DNA from 2 places in the Nocardioides panacis genome. Region 1 is predicted to be linked to the other one. Evidence: predicted binding sites of a transcription regulator. Region 1 holds the regulator's gene; the other holds the start of a gene.
The links. The regulator LexA, encoded in region 1, represses DNA repair genes until DNA is damaged. The targets are predictions, from matches to a motif close to TCGAACANNTGTTCGA.
Positions count from the first base shown of each region.

Region 2: KRR39_RS06815 (HNH endonuclease signature motif containing protein) is a predicted target of LexA. The motif match lies at 4,810-4,825, and genes of this name have one in related genera.

Region 1 covers NZ_CP077062.1:1,066,232-1,073,656, forward strand. Annotated here, with positions in the region: gene KRR39_RS05300 (ATP-dependent DNA helicase) at 5-2,008, shown strand; gene KRR39_RS25535 (hypothetical protein) at 2,042-2,173, shown strand; gene KRR39_RS05305 (metallophosphoesterase family protein) at 2,229-2,975, shown strand; gene KRR39_RS05310 (MXAN_6640 family putative metalloprotease) at 2,985-4,643, opposite strand; gene lexA (transcriptional repressor LexA) at 4,809-5,513, opposite strand; gene KRR39_RS05320 (SDR family NAD(P)-dependent oxidoreductase) at 5,666-6,448, shown strand; gene KRR39_RS05325 (LysM peptidoglycan-binding domain-containing protein) at 6,582-6,989, shown strand; gene KRR39_RS05330 (hypothetical protein) at 7,206-7,425, opposite strand, start outside.
Region 2 covers NZ_CP077062.1:1,403,764-1,411,188, forward strand. Annotated here, with positions in the region: gene KRR39_RS06790 (bifunctional acetate--CoA ligase family protein/GNAT family N-acetyltransferase) at 1-1,016, shown strand, start outside; gene KRR39_RS06795 (DUF5998 family protein) at 1,055-1,639, shown strand; gene KRR39_RS06800 (alkaline phosphatase family protein) at 1,636-2,760, shown strand; gene KRR39_RS06805 (thymidine kinase) at 2,804-3,451, shown strand; gene KRR39_RS06810 (LamG domain-containing protein) at 3,534-4,457, shown strand; gene KRR39_RS06815 (HNH endonuclease signature motif containing protein) at 4,859-6,133, shown strand; gene KRR39_RS06820 (hypothetical protein) at 6,205-6,360, shown strand; gene KRR39_RS25955 (rhodanese-like domain-containing protein) at 6,421-7,425, shown strand, end outside.

The sequences.
Region 1 (7,425 bases):
TCCGGTGCCCGAGACCGACGCCCCGCCCACCTCCCGAGTCCGTGAGGTCCTGGCGAGCGCCGTGGAGGCGCTCGGCGGCCAGGAGCGGGCCGGCCAGATCCAGATGGCCGAGGCCGTCGCCCGGGCGATGACGTCGGGGGAGCACCTGCTGGTCCAGGCCGGCACCGGCACCGGCAAGTCGCTGGGCTACCTCGTCCCGGCGCTGCTGCACGACCGCCGGGTGGTCGTCGCGACCGCCACCCTGGCCCTGCAGCACCAGCTCGTCGAGCGGGACATCCCGGCGCTGCTCGAGGCCGCCGACCACGTGCTGCACAAGAAGCCGTCGTACGCCGTGCTCAAGGGCCGCTCGAACTACGCCTGCCTGCACCGCATCCGGGAGGGCGTGCCGGACGAGCAGGGCGCGCTCGTGGAGATGCCGACCGGCTCGATGGGCAGCGAGGTCCTCGCCCTGCGCGCGTGGGCCGAGGAGCAGACCCAGGTCAAGGGCAACGGGGACCGCGACTCGGCGCCCAAGCACGGCGACAAGGTGTGGCGGCAGGTCTCGGTCAACCACCGCGAGTGCCTCGGCGCGGCCAAGTGCCCGTTCTCCGACGAGTGCTTCGCGGAGCGGGCCAAGGAGAAGGCCGCCCAGTCCCAGCTGATCGTCACCAACCACTCGCTGCTGGCGATCGACGCCATCGAGGGCGTCCCGATGATCCCCGAGTACGACGTCGTGGTGATCGACGAGGCCCACGAGCTGTCCGCCCGGGTCACCCAGGCGGCGACCGACGAGCTGTCCGTGCCGGAGGTCGAGCGCACCGCGCGCCGGGCCCAGCGGCACGTCGAGGGCATGGAGGCCGACGACCTCGCGGACGCCGGCGACGCGCTGCGCGCCGCGTTCGACGAGTGCCCACCCGGACGCCTCGACACGTTGCCGGAGCCGCTCTCGGACGCCGTCCAGCTGGTCCGGGACGCCTCGCGCGCGCTGATCTCGGCGTTCCCCAAGGAGTCGCAGTCCGACGGCGAGGGCGACGCGGGCCGCACCCAGGCCCGCGGGGCGGTGCAGGAGCTGTTCAAGAACAGCGAGCGGATGGCCGCCAACTCCCAGGCCGACGTGCTGTGGCTCTCCGAGCGCGACCGGGCCCGCGGCGGCGACCAGCTCTGCGTGGCGCCGCTGCAGGTGTGGGGCCCGCTGCGCGACAGGCTGCTGGCCGAGAAGACCGTGGTGCTGACCAGCGCCACGCTGATGCTCGGCGGCGACTTCAGCTCGGTGGCCACCTCGCTCGGGCTCAAGCCCAGCGAGCGCGTCGACCACTCGCTGGCGGAGTCCCCGGAGCCGGCGGCGCCCGACGACGGCCGGCAGCCGTGGCGCGGCATCGACGTCGGGTCACCGTTCGACTACGCCCGGCAGGGCATCCTGTACGTCGCCAAGCACCTGCCTCCGCCCGGTCGCGACGGCCTCGGGGCCGCCCAGCTCGACGAGATCGTCGACCTCGTGGACGCCGCCGACGGCCGCACCCTGGGGCTGTTCTCCAGCCGCCGGGCGGCCGAGGCGGCGGCGGAGGCGGCCCGCGAGCGGCTGCCGCACCTGACGATCCTGGCCCAGGGCGAGGCGCAGCTGCCCGAGCTGGCCCGGCTGTTCGTCGAGGACCCGCACGCCTGCCTGTTCGGCACGCTCAGCCTCTGGCAGGGGCTCGACGTGCCCGGCGACACCTGCCAGCTGGTGCTGATCGACCGGATCCCGTTCCCGCGCCCCGACGACCCGCTGATGTCCGCGCGGCAGAAGGCCGCCGACCAGGCCGGCGGCAACGGGTTCATGCAGGTCGCCGCGACGCACGCCGCGCTGCTGCTCGCGCAGGGCAGCGGCCGGCTGATCCGGACCACCAGCGACAAGGGCGTGGTGGCCATCCTGGACCCCCGGCTGGTCACCGCCCGCTACGGCGGCTTCCTGCGCGCCTCGCTGCCGCCGATGTGGTCGACCACCGACCGGTCCGTGGTGCTCTCCGCGCTCAAGCGGCTCGCCTCCTGACGCGGCGCGAACCCCGGTGCTAGCGTTTTCGCCATGCAGCGGAACCCGTGGTCGATGGTCGCCCTGGTCGTGGCCTGCCTCCTGCTCGTGGTCGGCGCCGCCGCGGAGCATGACCCGGGTGACGCGAAGCCGGTCACCACGGTGCACCGGCCGCTGACCCCGTAGCCCTCCCGGGTGAGCCGACGCTCGTCGGGCGCGCGGCGGCTGGAAGGATGTCCGCATGGGGAGCACCTACGTCGTCAGCGACGTGCACGGACATCTGGACGACCTGCGCGAGGTGCTGCAGCACGCCGGGCTGGTCGACGGCGAGGACCGCTGGACCGGCGGCGAGACGGACCTGTGGGTCCTCGGCGACCTCGTGGACCGCGGCCCGGACGGCATCGGGGTGATCCGGTTCGTGCGCTCGCTGCAGGAGCAGGCCCCCGACCGGGTGCGGGTGCTGCTCGGCAACCACGAGGCGCTGATGCTGGGCTACCACCTGTTCCCCGACACCCGGTTCGCCGAGCTGTGGCTGCTCAACGGCGGGCACGAGATGGACCAGGCCGGGCTCACCGCGGACGACGTCGCCTGGGTGCGCAGGCTGCCGGCGATGGCCCGGGCCGGCGACCGCCTGCTGATGCACTCCGACACCACCGACTACCTCGCCTGGGGGTCGTCCGTCGACGAGGTCAACGCCACCGTGGCCGGGCTGCTCGCCGGTGACGACGCGCAGGAGCACTTCGACGTGTTCGCCGCGCTCACCAGCCGGTTCGACTTCAACGGCACCGACGGCGCCCGGGTCGCGAGGGCCGTGCTCGACACGCTCGGAGGCGAGCAGATCGTGCACGGCCACAGCATCATCGGCAGCCTGCTCGACGTACCGTCCGCGCAGGTCGAGGGTCCGCTGACGTACGCCGACGGGCTGGTGGTCGCGATCGACGGCGGCCGCTACGACGGCGGACCGCTGCTGCTCGTCGCGCTCAGCTGACCCGGGGAGTCACCGGCTGGCGTGCGCGGCGTACCGGGTGGTCAGCGCGTCGTCGAGCGGGAGGCCCGAGCAGCTCTCGTAGGTGTTCTGGTGGCACCGGTAGCGGGTGCTCGCGTTGATCAGGTCGAGCTCGACGGAGCTGACCTCGTGCGAGGAGAAGCCGACCAGCCGGGTGCCCGCGCCGGAGCGGGTGAGCCGCACCGGGTAGCCCACCACCCTGCCGTTGCGGTGGTGCACGATGACCCGGGCGAGGGAGCCGCGGTACGTCGCCGGCATGTCGACCGCGACCCGCAGCGTGGCGTGCCGGCCCAACGACGGGCTCGGGACGTAGCGCACGAACAGCTGGCCGAGGTGGTACAGCGTGGCGGTGTGCGGGTGCGACGTGGGCGACCTGCGGCTCAGCGTGCGGGAGGCGAGCAGCGGCGAGGCGTGGTAGGCGTGCCCCTCGGAGTAGTAGTGCGCGGGGTCGCGGTTCCACACGCCGAACCGGGCGAGCGTCTCCGCGATCGTGGTGCCCTTGAGTGCCAGCACCCGTTGGAGCGCCTGCAGGGAGTAGGCGTCACCGGCCGCCTGCTCCCACACGTACCGGATCATCGTCGGGTCGTCGGTGTTCCCCGGCCCGGACGACTCGCTGAGGAACCGCCAGAACAGCCAGGCGCCGTACCCACGCAGGTCCGCGGTCGCGAAGTCCAGGGGCATGTCGGAGGCGGCGAGGGGGCTGCCGGCCAGGTAGCGGCGGTTGTCGTCGACCGCGTCGAACAGCTGGTCCTCCATCCAGGTCGCGGTGCCCTCCATCAGCCACGGGTCCTCGGACCAGTCGTAGGCGAACTGGACCGCGTGGAACAGCTCGTGCGCGGCGGTCACCCGGAGGTTGTCCACCGGCGTGCGGGTGCCGCCGAACTCGGTGGCGGCGTAGTCGTTGTCCAGCACGCAGTAGCCGTAGACGGCCCGGACCGAGGTGCGCGCGGTGTCGTCGGGGACGCAGTAGCCGTAGAGGCCCTGGTCACCGATGTTCGCGAGGTAGACGTCGAGCCGGCCGTCCCCGCCGTTGTCGATGGCCGCGGTGTCCGGGACCGGTGTGCGGTAGCCCATCACGGCGGTCTCGGCCGTGTAGACCGCGTCGACCGTCTGCAGGGTCAGGCTGACCCAGGACGGCACCGTGGCGGGGTCGCCGTCGGAGCCGGTGGGCGCGTTCGCGTCGTTCTCCACCCAGTGCACGCAGACCGTGGCCGTGCAGACCATCGCGGCCGGCACGGTGTACTTCGGCTCGCCGCCGACCGCGTTCGACCCGTCGGTGGGCCGGCGCAGGATGTGCCGGGCGGAGCGGCGCTCGGCCGGGGTGGCCAGGTCGTGGGCGCGCAGCGCGAGCTCGCGCAGCACCAGGGTGCCGTCGCGGGTGGGCTGCGTGGCCGGGCGGTCGGCGCGCGACTGCGGGGCACTGGTCGTGGGTGCGAACAGGTCCTGGGCGCCGGCCAGCGCCCGGGTGGCCGCGGTCGCCGGGTCCTGCACGGGCTCGGGGGTGGTGCCCTCGCCGACGGTAGGTGCGGGCGCGGGGGCGGTGGTCGCCGTGGTGACGTCCGGACCGGGGTCCGCCACGGCGACGGCGCTGCCGAGGGGCCCGACGAGCAGAGTCGTCGTGAGAGCGAGGGTGAGCAGTTGTCCGATCACGGGAGACACCGGTCTGTGAGAGGGACAGTCAGCCTAGCCTCGGTGGGACGGTCGGTGCCGCGTGTCGCGAGATCTGCCGGGACGATCTGGGGAAAGCCGGACAGAGCGGCGGACGCGACGACGGACCGCCCCGTGAGGGGACGGTCCGTCGGTCGTGCGGAGCGGTCAGACGCGGCGCAGAACCGCGGTGACCTTGCCCAAGATCGTGGCGTTCGTGCCGTCGATCGGGTCGTAGGCCTGGTTGTGCGGCAGCAGCCACACCTGGCCGTTCTTGCGCTGGAAGGTCTTGACCGTCGCCTCGCCGTCGATGAGCGCGGCGACGATCTCGCCGTTCTCGGCGGTCTGCTCCTGGCGGACCACGACGTAGTCGCCGTTGCAGATCGCCGCGTCGATCATCGAGTCGCCGACGACCTCGAGCATGAACAGGGTGCCCTCGCCGACCAGGCTCTTGGGCAGCGGCATGATCTCCTCGACCCGCTCGTCGGCCAGGATCGGGCCGCCGGCCGCGATCCGGCCGACCATCGGCACGTAGGTCGCCGCGGGCATCGCGTCGCCGACGCCGGTCTCGTCCACGGACTCCGCCTCGTCGGGGTTGAACACCGACAGTGCCCGGGGGCGGTTGGGGTCCCGCTTGAGGTAGCCCTTCTCCTCGAGCACGCGCAGCTGGTGGGCGACCGACGAGGAGCTGGTCAGGCCGACCCGTTCGCCGATCTCGCGCATGCTGGGCGGGTAGCCGCGACGCTCGATCGAGTCCCGGATCACCGTCAGCACGCGCTGCTGGCGCGGGGTCAGGCCGTGGGCGTCCGGGGGGCCGTCCGGGAGCTCCGCGACGTCGGCTCCGCCGCCGGTGTCCTTGCGCTTGCCTGCCATGGGGTTGCTCCTTCTGCCGCGTTCCGCTCGCCTGACCGTGCTGTCACGTTAGTCGTCGGGCGACGCGTTGTTCAAACATTTGTTCGAACGGCGTGTCGCCCGGCGACGGTGCCGTCGACGGGTCCCGGAGGTCGTCTGGTTGGCTCCTGGGCATGGACAGTGCGGTGGTGACCGGGGCGGGCCGGGGCATCGGGCGGGCGGTCGCGGCGCTGCTCGTGGAGCGTGGGTACGCCGTCGTGGTGACCGACGTGGACGGTGCGGCCGCCCGTCGTACGGCGGGCGAGGTGGGTGCGGTCGCCGGGCTCGCGCACGACGTGCGCGACGAGGCGGCGCACGTCCTGGTCGCCGGGGAGGCGGCCCGCCACGGCCGGCTCGCGGTCTGGGTGAACAACGCCGGCGTGGGTGACGACGGCACCCTGGTCGAGCTCGCGTCATCGTCGGTGGACGCCCTGGTCGACGTCAACCTCAAGGGCGTGCTGTGGGGGATGCGGGCAGCGCTCGCCGCGTTCGGGGACGGCGGCGGTGACGTCGTCAACGTCGCGTCGTCCTCCGGCCTCGGCCCCGTCCCGGGTCTCGCGGTGTACGCCGCGACGAAGGCGGCCGTCGTCTCGATCACCATGTCCGCGAGCGTCGAGGTGCCCCGCGGGGTCCGGGTGCACGCGCTGTGCCCGGACGGAGTCGACACCGCGATTGTCGAGGGGATGCGCCCCGACGGGCCGGCCAAGGCGATCGTGCACTCGTCCGGCCGGCTGCTCACCGTGGAGGAGGTGGCCCGTGCGGCGGTCGCGCTGGTCGGCTCGCGCCGGGTGGTGCGCAGCCTGCCGGCCTGGCGGGGAGCCCTCGTCCGCGTCGGGTCGCTGGCCCCGTCGCGATCGGCTGCGGGGTTCCGGCTGTTCGCCCGGGTCGGCCGCCGGGTGATGGAGCGCCGCGGATAGGTTCGAACGTTTGTTCGCTCAGGGTCTTGATCCGTTCGAACACATGCTCTAATGTCGCACATGTGTTCGATCGAACAGCCGTTCGAGGAGCAGCTTCCGGAAACTGTCGGAGGTCCTCGATAGAACTTCGGTCATGGACGCACCGTTCGACTCCCCGACCGACTCCTTCCCCAGGAGGTCCCAGATGAGCACCATCGCGATGAACCCCGGTTTCACCCGTGAGCGCGCCAGCCGCGCCCCGCGGACGACACCCGTCCGCCTGACCCGTCGTGGCCAGGTCGTGGCCGTGGTGCTGTTCCTCGGGCTGCTGCTCGCGGTGCTGACGGTCTACGGCTCGCACTCCGCTGCCACCGGTGAGGCCGGTGCCCCGGTCGCCACGCGGACCGTCGAGGTCGGCCAGGGCGACACCCTCTGGGCGATCGCCTCGGAGACCGCCGAGCCCGGCCACGTCCGCGAGATGGTGCACCAGATCCAGGAGCTCAACGCGCTGCCCAGCGCCGCGCTGCGGGTCGGCCAGGAGATCGCGGTCCCGGTGCGCTGACGCACCCACAGGCTTGCCGACGACCTCCTCGACCCGGGTCGACGGCTTGAGGGGAAACGAGGGGCGGGTCCGCGCTCATGCAGCCGCGGCCCGCCCCTCGTTCTCTGTTTGCCACCGCCGTCCCGCCCCGACTGGTCGAGCTTGTCGAGACCAGTCCGGAGCTGCGGAACGAACCAGGCCTCCCCGGTCCCGGTCGACGCCGGTTCCGTTCCGCAGCTACTGGTAGTCGCCCGACAGCACCGCGGTGGCCTCACTGATCCGCAGCGAGGAGGTCGGCCCGGCGATCGTGACGGTCTCCGGGATGGCCTGCCAGCCGCCGTTCCCCACCCGGAAGCGCGCCGAGTAGGTGACGTCGACGCTGGGCGCCACCGTGGTGTGCGCGTCGGTGTAGCTATGGGTGATGTCCGTGGCCGGGTACGGCGCCCCCGGCGTCGAG
Region 2 (7,425 bases), 340 kb from region 1:
GCGAGGAGGTCGCCGACGTGCTGGCTGCAGTGGGGGAGCAGTCCGACAAGCCACTGGTCTCGACCTTCCTCGCCTCCGAGGGCATCCCCGAGCTGCTCCGCGTCCCCGACGTCGCCGGCAGCACGGCGGGACGCGGGTCCGTGCCGTCGTACCCCGCCGTCGAGGCCGCCGTCCGCGCGCTGGCCCGGGTGGTGGAGTACGCCGCCTGGCGGGCCAAGCCGCTCGGCGAGCTGGTCGCCCCCGACAGCGTCGACACGATGACCGCGCGGTCGCTGGTCTCCAAGATCCTGAGCGCCGACGACCGCGGCCGGGACCTGACCTTCGAGGAGCTGCACACCCTGCTCGCGGCCTACGGCATCGACCTGTGGGACCGCGTCGAGGTGAGCACCGTCGAGGAGGCGATCGCCGCGGCCGAGCAGCTGGGGTACGACGTCGTGCTCAAGGCCACCGCCGAGCACCTGCGCCAGCGTCCCGACCTCGCGCACGTCTGGCGCAACATCGACACCGAGGCCGAGATGCGCGACGCCTGGGAGTCCATGCAGGAGCTGGTGGACAACCCGGCCGCGGCCGGGTTCATCGTCCAGCGGAACGCGGGCCCCGGCGTGCCGGTGTCGCTCGGCGGCATGGAGGACCCGCTGTTCGGGCCGGTGGTCTCCTTCGGCGTCTCCGGGCCCGCGACCGAGCTGCTGGGGGACCGGTCCTACCGGATCCCGCCGATGCACAGCGGGGACGCCAGCGACATGGTCCGGGAGATCCGGGCCGCCCCGCTGCTGTTCGGCTACCGGGGCAGCGAGGAGGTCGACGTCGACGCGATCGAGCACCTGCTGCTGCGGCTCGCCCAGCTCAAGAACGACCTGCCCCAGGTGCGCTCGCTCGAGCTCAACCTGGTGCTCGTCGGTGCCGACGGGGCCACCGTGCTGAACGCGGTCGGCCGGGTCGAGCCGGTGACCGACGCGCGCTCGGACTGGTTCGTGCGCCGGCTGTCCACCCAGGCCGGGGACACGCTCCACGACTAGGGGACGGGGCTGCCACGGCTGCGTGAGAGGCTGTCGGGATGAGCGACACCTCCGGTGACCTGCGCACCGCGATCGAGAAGTCCGGCTACTACCCCGACGTCGTGTCGGACGCTGTCGACGCCGCCGTCGCCGGCGAGCAGGTCGTCTCCTTCCTGGTGCACCACGAACCCACCATCGACGAGCGCGACGAGGTACGACGCCACGTCACGGTGCTGGTGCTGACGCCGAGCCGGCTGATCCTGGCGCACACCGACGAGCACGCCCCCGACGACCTGCTGCCCGCGCCGTACACCTCCAGCTCCACCGAGGCGGTCACGATCTCCGCGATCCGCTCCGTGGTCGTCAACCGGATGGTCGCGAACCCCGAGTCCTACGCCGGCAAGCCGATCCCGGCGCCCGGCGCCAACGAGGCGGTCCTGACGATCGGGTGGGGCGCGGTCGGCCGCATCGACCTCGAGCCCGCGGGCTGCGCCGACCCCGACTGCGAGGCCGACCACGGCTACACCGGGCTGCTCACCTCCGACGACTTCTCGCTGCGGGTCAGCGCCGCGGCCGAGGGCCCCGAGGCCGTGGCCAACCTCCTCGGCTTCGCCGACGCGCTGTCGGCTCGCACCGCCGGATGACGTTCGTCCAGCCGGCCTACGAGGACCGGTCGCTCGGGGACGTGCTGCCCGCCGTCGCCCGCGCGCTCGGCGTGGACGCCGGTCTGGCGCCGTCGTCGATCGAGCTCCCCGAGGCGCAGAAGTACGTCGTGCTCCTCGTCGACGGCCTCGGGTACGAGCTGCTGCGCGACCACGAGGACCAGGCGCCGTTCCTGCACGACCTGCTCACCGGGCCGAACGGCCAGGCCCCGGCCACCGTCGGGGTGCCCTCGACGACCGCGACCAGCCTGACCTCGCTGGGCACCGCGCTGACGCCCGGCACGCACGGGCTGGTCGGGTTCACCTCGCGGATCCCAGGCACCGACGACCTGCTCAACGCGCTGACCTGGAGCCCGTCGGTCGACCCCCACGAGTGGCAGCCGCACCCGACCGCGCTGGGCCGGCTGGCCGCCGCCGGCGTGCACACCACGGTGGTGAACAAGCGGCAGTTCGCCGGCTCGGGGCTGACGGTCGCCGGTCAGCGCGGGGCCGAGTTCGTCGGCGCCGACCTGGTGGGGGAGCGGATGGCCGCGGCCGTCGCCGCCTCCGCGCACGGCCCGTCGCTGACCTACCTCTACGACGGCGACCTGGACTTCACCGGTCACCGGCACGGCGTCGCGTCCACGTCCTGGCAGCTCCAGCTCGCGATGATCGACGCCGAGGCCGAGCAGCTGCGCGAGGCGCTGCCCGGCGACGTACGCATCGTCGTGGTGGCCGACCACGGCATGGTCGACTCGCCGGCGTCCGCCCGGCTCGACGTCGACGACCACCCCGAGCTGCTCGCGGGCGTCGCGGTGCTCGGCGGGGAGGCGCGCTTCCGGCACGTCTACTGCCGCGGCGGCGCCGTGGACGACGTGCTGGCGGCCTGGCGGTCCGTCCTCGGCGACCGGGCCGAGGTGCTCACCCGCGACGACGCCGTCTCGCGGGGCTGGTTCGGGACGCTGACACCCGGCGTGCGCCCCCGCCTCGGGGACGTGATGGTCGCCTCCCGCGACGACTTCTCGGTGATGAGCACGTCCGGGTTCCCCTACGAGGCCCGGCTCATCGGCCTGCACGGGTCGCTGACCTCGGCGGAGATGCTCATCCCGGTCCTCGTCGGCTGAGCCGGGCACGGTCCGGGGGTCCGGTCATGGCATCATGCCCGCCGTGGCCGAACTGCAGTTCTTCACCGGGACCATGGACTCGGGCAAGTCGACGCTCGCGCTCCAGACCAACCACAACCACGCCGCACGCGGCCGGCACGGCCGGATCTTCACCAGCCAGGACCGCGCCGGCGCCGCGACGCTGTCGAGCCGGCTGGGGCTGCAGCACGAGGCGATCGAGGTCAGCCCGGAGTTCGACTTCTGGGAGTACGTCGTCGCGACCCTGACCCGTGGCGGCCGCGTCGACTACCTGATCTGCGACGAGGCCCAGTTCTACTCCGCCGCGCAGGTCGAGCAGCTGGCGCGGGTCGTCGACGAGCTCCAGGTGGACGTGTTCGCCTTCGGCATCCTCACCGACTTCCGCACCTCGATGTTCCCGGGCTCGGCGCGCCTGGTCGAGCTCGCCGACCGGATGCACGTGCTCCAGGTCGAGGCGCTGTGCTGGTGCGGCAAGCGGGCCACCCACAACGCCCGCACCGAGAACGGCGAGATGGTCACCGAGGGCGACGTGATCGTGGTCGGCGACGTCGACGACCACCAGCCCGCCGAGGTCGGCTACGAGGTGCTCTGCCGCCAGCACCACCGCCGCCGGCTCACCGCGTCCCGCGCGCAGGCGGTGTCGATGATCGGCGAGCCGCTGCCCTTCAGCTGACCAGCAGGGATGCGGTCGCTGTCCGGTGTGCGTAGGGTCGTCCGGGTTCGCGTCGCCCACCAGAGGACCTCCTCCATGCGCTGTGCCCCCCCTCCGCCGCTCCGTCTCGGCCCTGCTCGGGCTCTCCCTCGTCGGTGCCGCCCTCGTGGCGACCGGCCCCGTCGAGCAGTCCGACACCCGCCCGGTCTCGCAGTCGCGGCCGACGAACGCCGGCAAGGTGTTCCGCTGGGGCAACGCGCAGTGGGCCGACGACTTCATCGGTCCGGTGAAGGGCATGTGGGCGCAGAACCGGCCGGGCCAGGTCAACAACCAGCACGGCATGCTCACGATCAACGGCAGCGCCGGCGGCGGCGACGTCGTGGCCATGGTGGCCGGCCACGCGCGGCAGTACGGCCGCTGGGAGACCCGCGTCCGGGCCGAGCAGTACACCCGCAGCCACACGCCGTACCACGTGGTCGCGGAGCTCGTCCCGGTCGGCGACCACCGGTGCGGCGCACGGAGCATCGTGCTCTCCGACTACGCGCTCGGCTCGGACCGGGCCCGGATGGCGATCCGCAACCTCCCGAACGCCGAGTTCACCGCGAGCAAGCGCCTGAACCTGCGCCCCGGACCGTTCCACACCTACGCCGTCGAGGTGACCCCCTCGCACGTCTCCTGGTTCGTGGACACCCGCGTGGTGATGACCGAGCGTCGCGGCGAGGCGCTCTCGGGGGGCGTCGTACGCGTTCCGCTTCCGGCTCGCCGACCAGCCGGGCGCCCGGATGAACCCGGGACGGATGCAGATGGACTGGCTGCGCTACTACTCGCTGGCCCGGCACAACGCGAGGTCGATCGCCGCCCCGGCCGCCACCCGCGGGACCTACCCCCACGCCTGCTGACCCGGCGCCTCTGGCGGCGGGAGGCCCGCCGACCCGGCGCCTCTGGCGGCCGAAGGGCCGCTGACCCGGCGACTTTGGCGGCAGGAGGGCCGCTGACCCGGCGACTTTGGCGGCGGGAGGGGCGCTGACCCGGCGCCTCTGGCGGCGGGAGGCCCGCCGACCCGGTGCCTCTGGCGGCGGAAGGGCTGCTGACCCGGCGTGTCTGGCGAGGCGATCCCGGGATCGGTGCCGCCAGTGGCTGCGTTCGGGCGGGCGCGGGGTCGCAGGCGGCGCGACACCCACCACCCCATCCCGCTCGGCACAGGGTGGCGTCATCGGATGATCGTCCGGGTCGTCACGCGCGGTCAGAGCCGCGTCGCCAGAGTCGCCGGGTCGGCCGGCAACCGGGTTTTGCTGGGTCCGGGCTTTCGGGTGTTCGGTGCGCTGCGTCGTGGCCGGGTTTCGTCCCCAGGCCTCGGGGGGTGTGGGTTGTGCACGGGTGCGGACATCTGTTCGGAAGTGATGGCTGGTTGTTCTTAGCGTGGTGGGTATGTCGACGACCATCCGGACCGAGGACCAGGCGCATCCGATCGCCCGGTTCTCCGGCCGGCTGCACCGGGTGCTGGACGGGCTCGCGGAGGCGCCGGCGTGGTCGATGACCCCGGACGAGCAGCGCACGGTGGTGGTGGGGCTGGCCCGGGCCGAGGCCCGGCTGGCCGAGCTGCGGCTGCGGGTGCTGGCTGCGGCGGACCGCAACGACGTGGCCGCGGACTCGGCGGCGACCTCGACCGGTGCCTGGCTGGCCCAGGTCACTCGGCGGAGCCGGGGTGCCGCGCACGCCGAGGTGGCTCTCGCGGTGGCGTTGGACACCGGGTTCAGCGTGACCCGGGACGCGTTGGCCGCGGGCCGGGTCGATGTCGCCCAGGCGGCGGTGATCGTCCGTTCGATCCAGGCGTTGCCGCAGGGAGTGTCGGTGGTGGACCGGGGGCGGACCGAGGCGCACCTGGTGCGGGCGGCCGGCGAGTTCGACGCGGCGGCGCTGAAGGTGCTGGGGCGGCGGGTCTTGGAGGTGATCGACCCCGACGCCGCCGATCTCGCCGAGGGTGCCCGGTTGGAGGCCGAGGAGGCCGCGGCGGCCCGGGCGACGTTCCTGCAGCTGTCGGCGAACCCGGACGGCAGCCACACCGGCCGGTTCAAGATCCCGGCGCTGCACGCGGCGATGCTGACTAAGATGCTGCACGCCTTCACCAACCCCCGACACCAGCACCAGCACCAGCACCAGCCAAACAGCCGGGTGAGACTGTCGCGGCCCGAGCGGCTGGGGGAGGCGTTCTGCCGGCTCCTGGAGCGGGTGCCGGCCGACCGGCTGCCGTCGGCCGGCGGGATGTCGGCGACCGTGGTGGTGCTGCTGGACTACGACCAGCTGCTGTCCGGGCTCGGCACCGCCACCTTGGACACCGGGCAGCCCCTGTCGGCCGGTGCAGCCCGGCAGCTGGCCTGCGAGGCCGGGATAGTGCCCGCGGTCTGGCGGCGCGCCCTGGGGTCGCCTTCGGTGGTGCTGGATCTGGGGCGGCGGACCCGGCTGCACACCGAGGCCCAGCGCACCGCGCTGACCATCCGGGACCGGGGCTGCACCACGGTGGGCTGCGACCGGCCGGCCGCCTGGTGCCACGCCCACCACGACCAGCCCTGGTCCCAGGGCGGACCCACCAGCGTGGTGAACGGTCGGCTGCTGTGTGCGTTCCACCACGGCAAGGCCCACTCCCTGGCCTACGTCACCAGCCACTTGCCCACCGGACAGATCCAGTTCCACCGACGGACCTAGACACGGCCCATGGACGGTCGATACCGGCCGTGCCACTGTGGAAACGAAGCCCTGAAGGGAGGGGAGATCCCATGGAACAGCCCGTACAGCCGAGCGCCTGTCCCGACTGCCACGCCCTGACCGACGACCTGACTGCGCATGAGCGTTGGCACTCGCGCCTGGTCCACGACATCGCCGTGGCCGTCGACCAGGAGAACAGGCGCCGCGACGCGGCGCAGAGCCGTTGACGACGCGGAACGCGCTTCGCCGCACCTGACCCCGACCAGCGGGCCACTACGGTGCTCCCCATGGCGCGGGTGCTGGTGACGGGGATGTCAGGGACAGGCAAGACGACGGTCCTCGACGAGCTCCGACGCCGTGGACATCTCACCGTGGACACCGACTACGACGGGTGGGTGCTCGCGGACGGCACCTGGGACGAGCCCCGCCTGCAGCGGCTCCTCGGGTCGGTGCCTGACGTGGTCGTCTCGGGCACGGTCGAGAACCAGGGCCGCTTCTACGACCGCTTCGAGGAGGTCGTGCTGCTGAGCGCGCCGCTTCCCGTGCTGGTCGAGCGGGTGCGTGGGCGGACGAACAACCCCTACGGCGGGACGCCGGAGCAACGCGTCGAGATCGCACGGTACGTCGACACCGTGGAGCCGCTGCTGCGGCGAGGCGCGACCCTCGAGCTCGACGGCGAACGTCCGCCGGCCGAGCTCGTCGACGTGATCGAGGCCCTGGTCATCGGAACGGCGCTCTCGGGCGGTGGGGCCGGCGGCCCGGCTGCCAGGATGGTGACCATGCGCTCCCTCATCCGTCCCGACGAGCTGGCCGCCCTCCTGCCGGACGTGACCCTGCTCGACGTGCGCTACCAGCTCGGCCGCGCGGACGGGCTCGAGCAGTACCTCGCGGGTCACCTCCCCACCGCCGTGTACGTCGACCTCGGGACCGACCTCGCGGACCCGCCCGCGGAGCCGGTCGACGACGGGGGACGGCACCCGCTGCCGGACCCCGACAGGTTCGCCGAGGCGATGCGGCGCTGCGGCGTCAGCGCCGGGCGGACGGTCGTGGTCTACGACGACTGGTCGTCGATGGCGGCGACCCGGGCGTGGTGGCTGCTCACCTTCCACGGGCACCGGGACGTGCGGGTGCTCGACGGCGGCTGGGCGGCCTGGGCCGGGTCCGGCGGGGCGGTCGGGACCGACGTGCCCGACGTCGTGCCGGGCGACTTCCGGGCCGACCCGGGACACCTGCCGGTCGTCGACGCGGAGGGCGCGGCGCGGGTCGCCCGCGAGGGCGTGCTGCTCGACGCG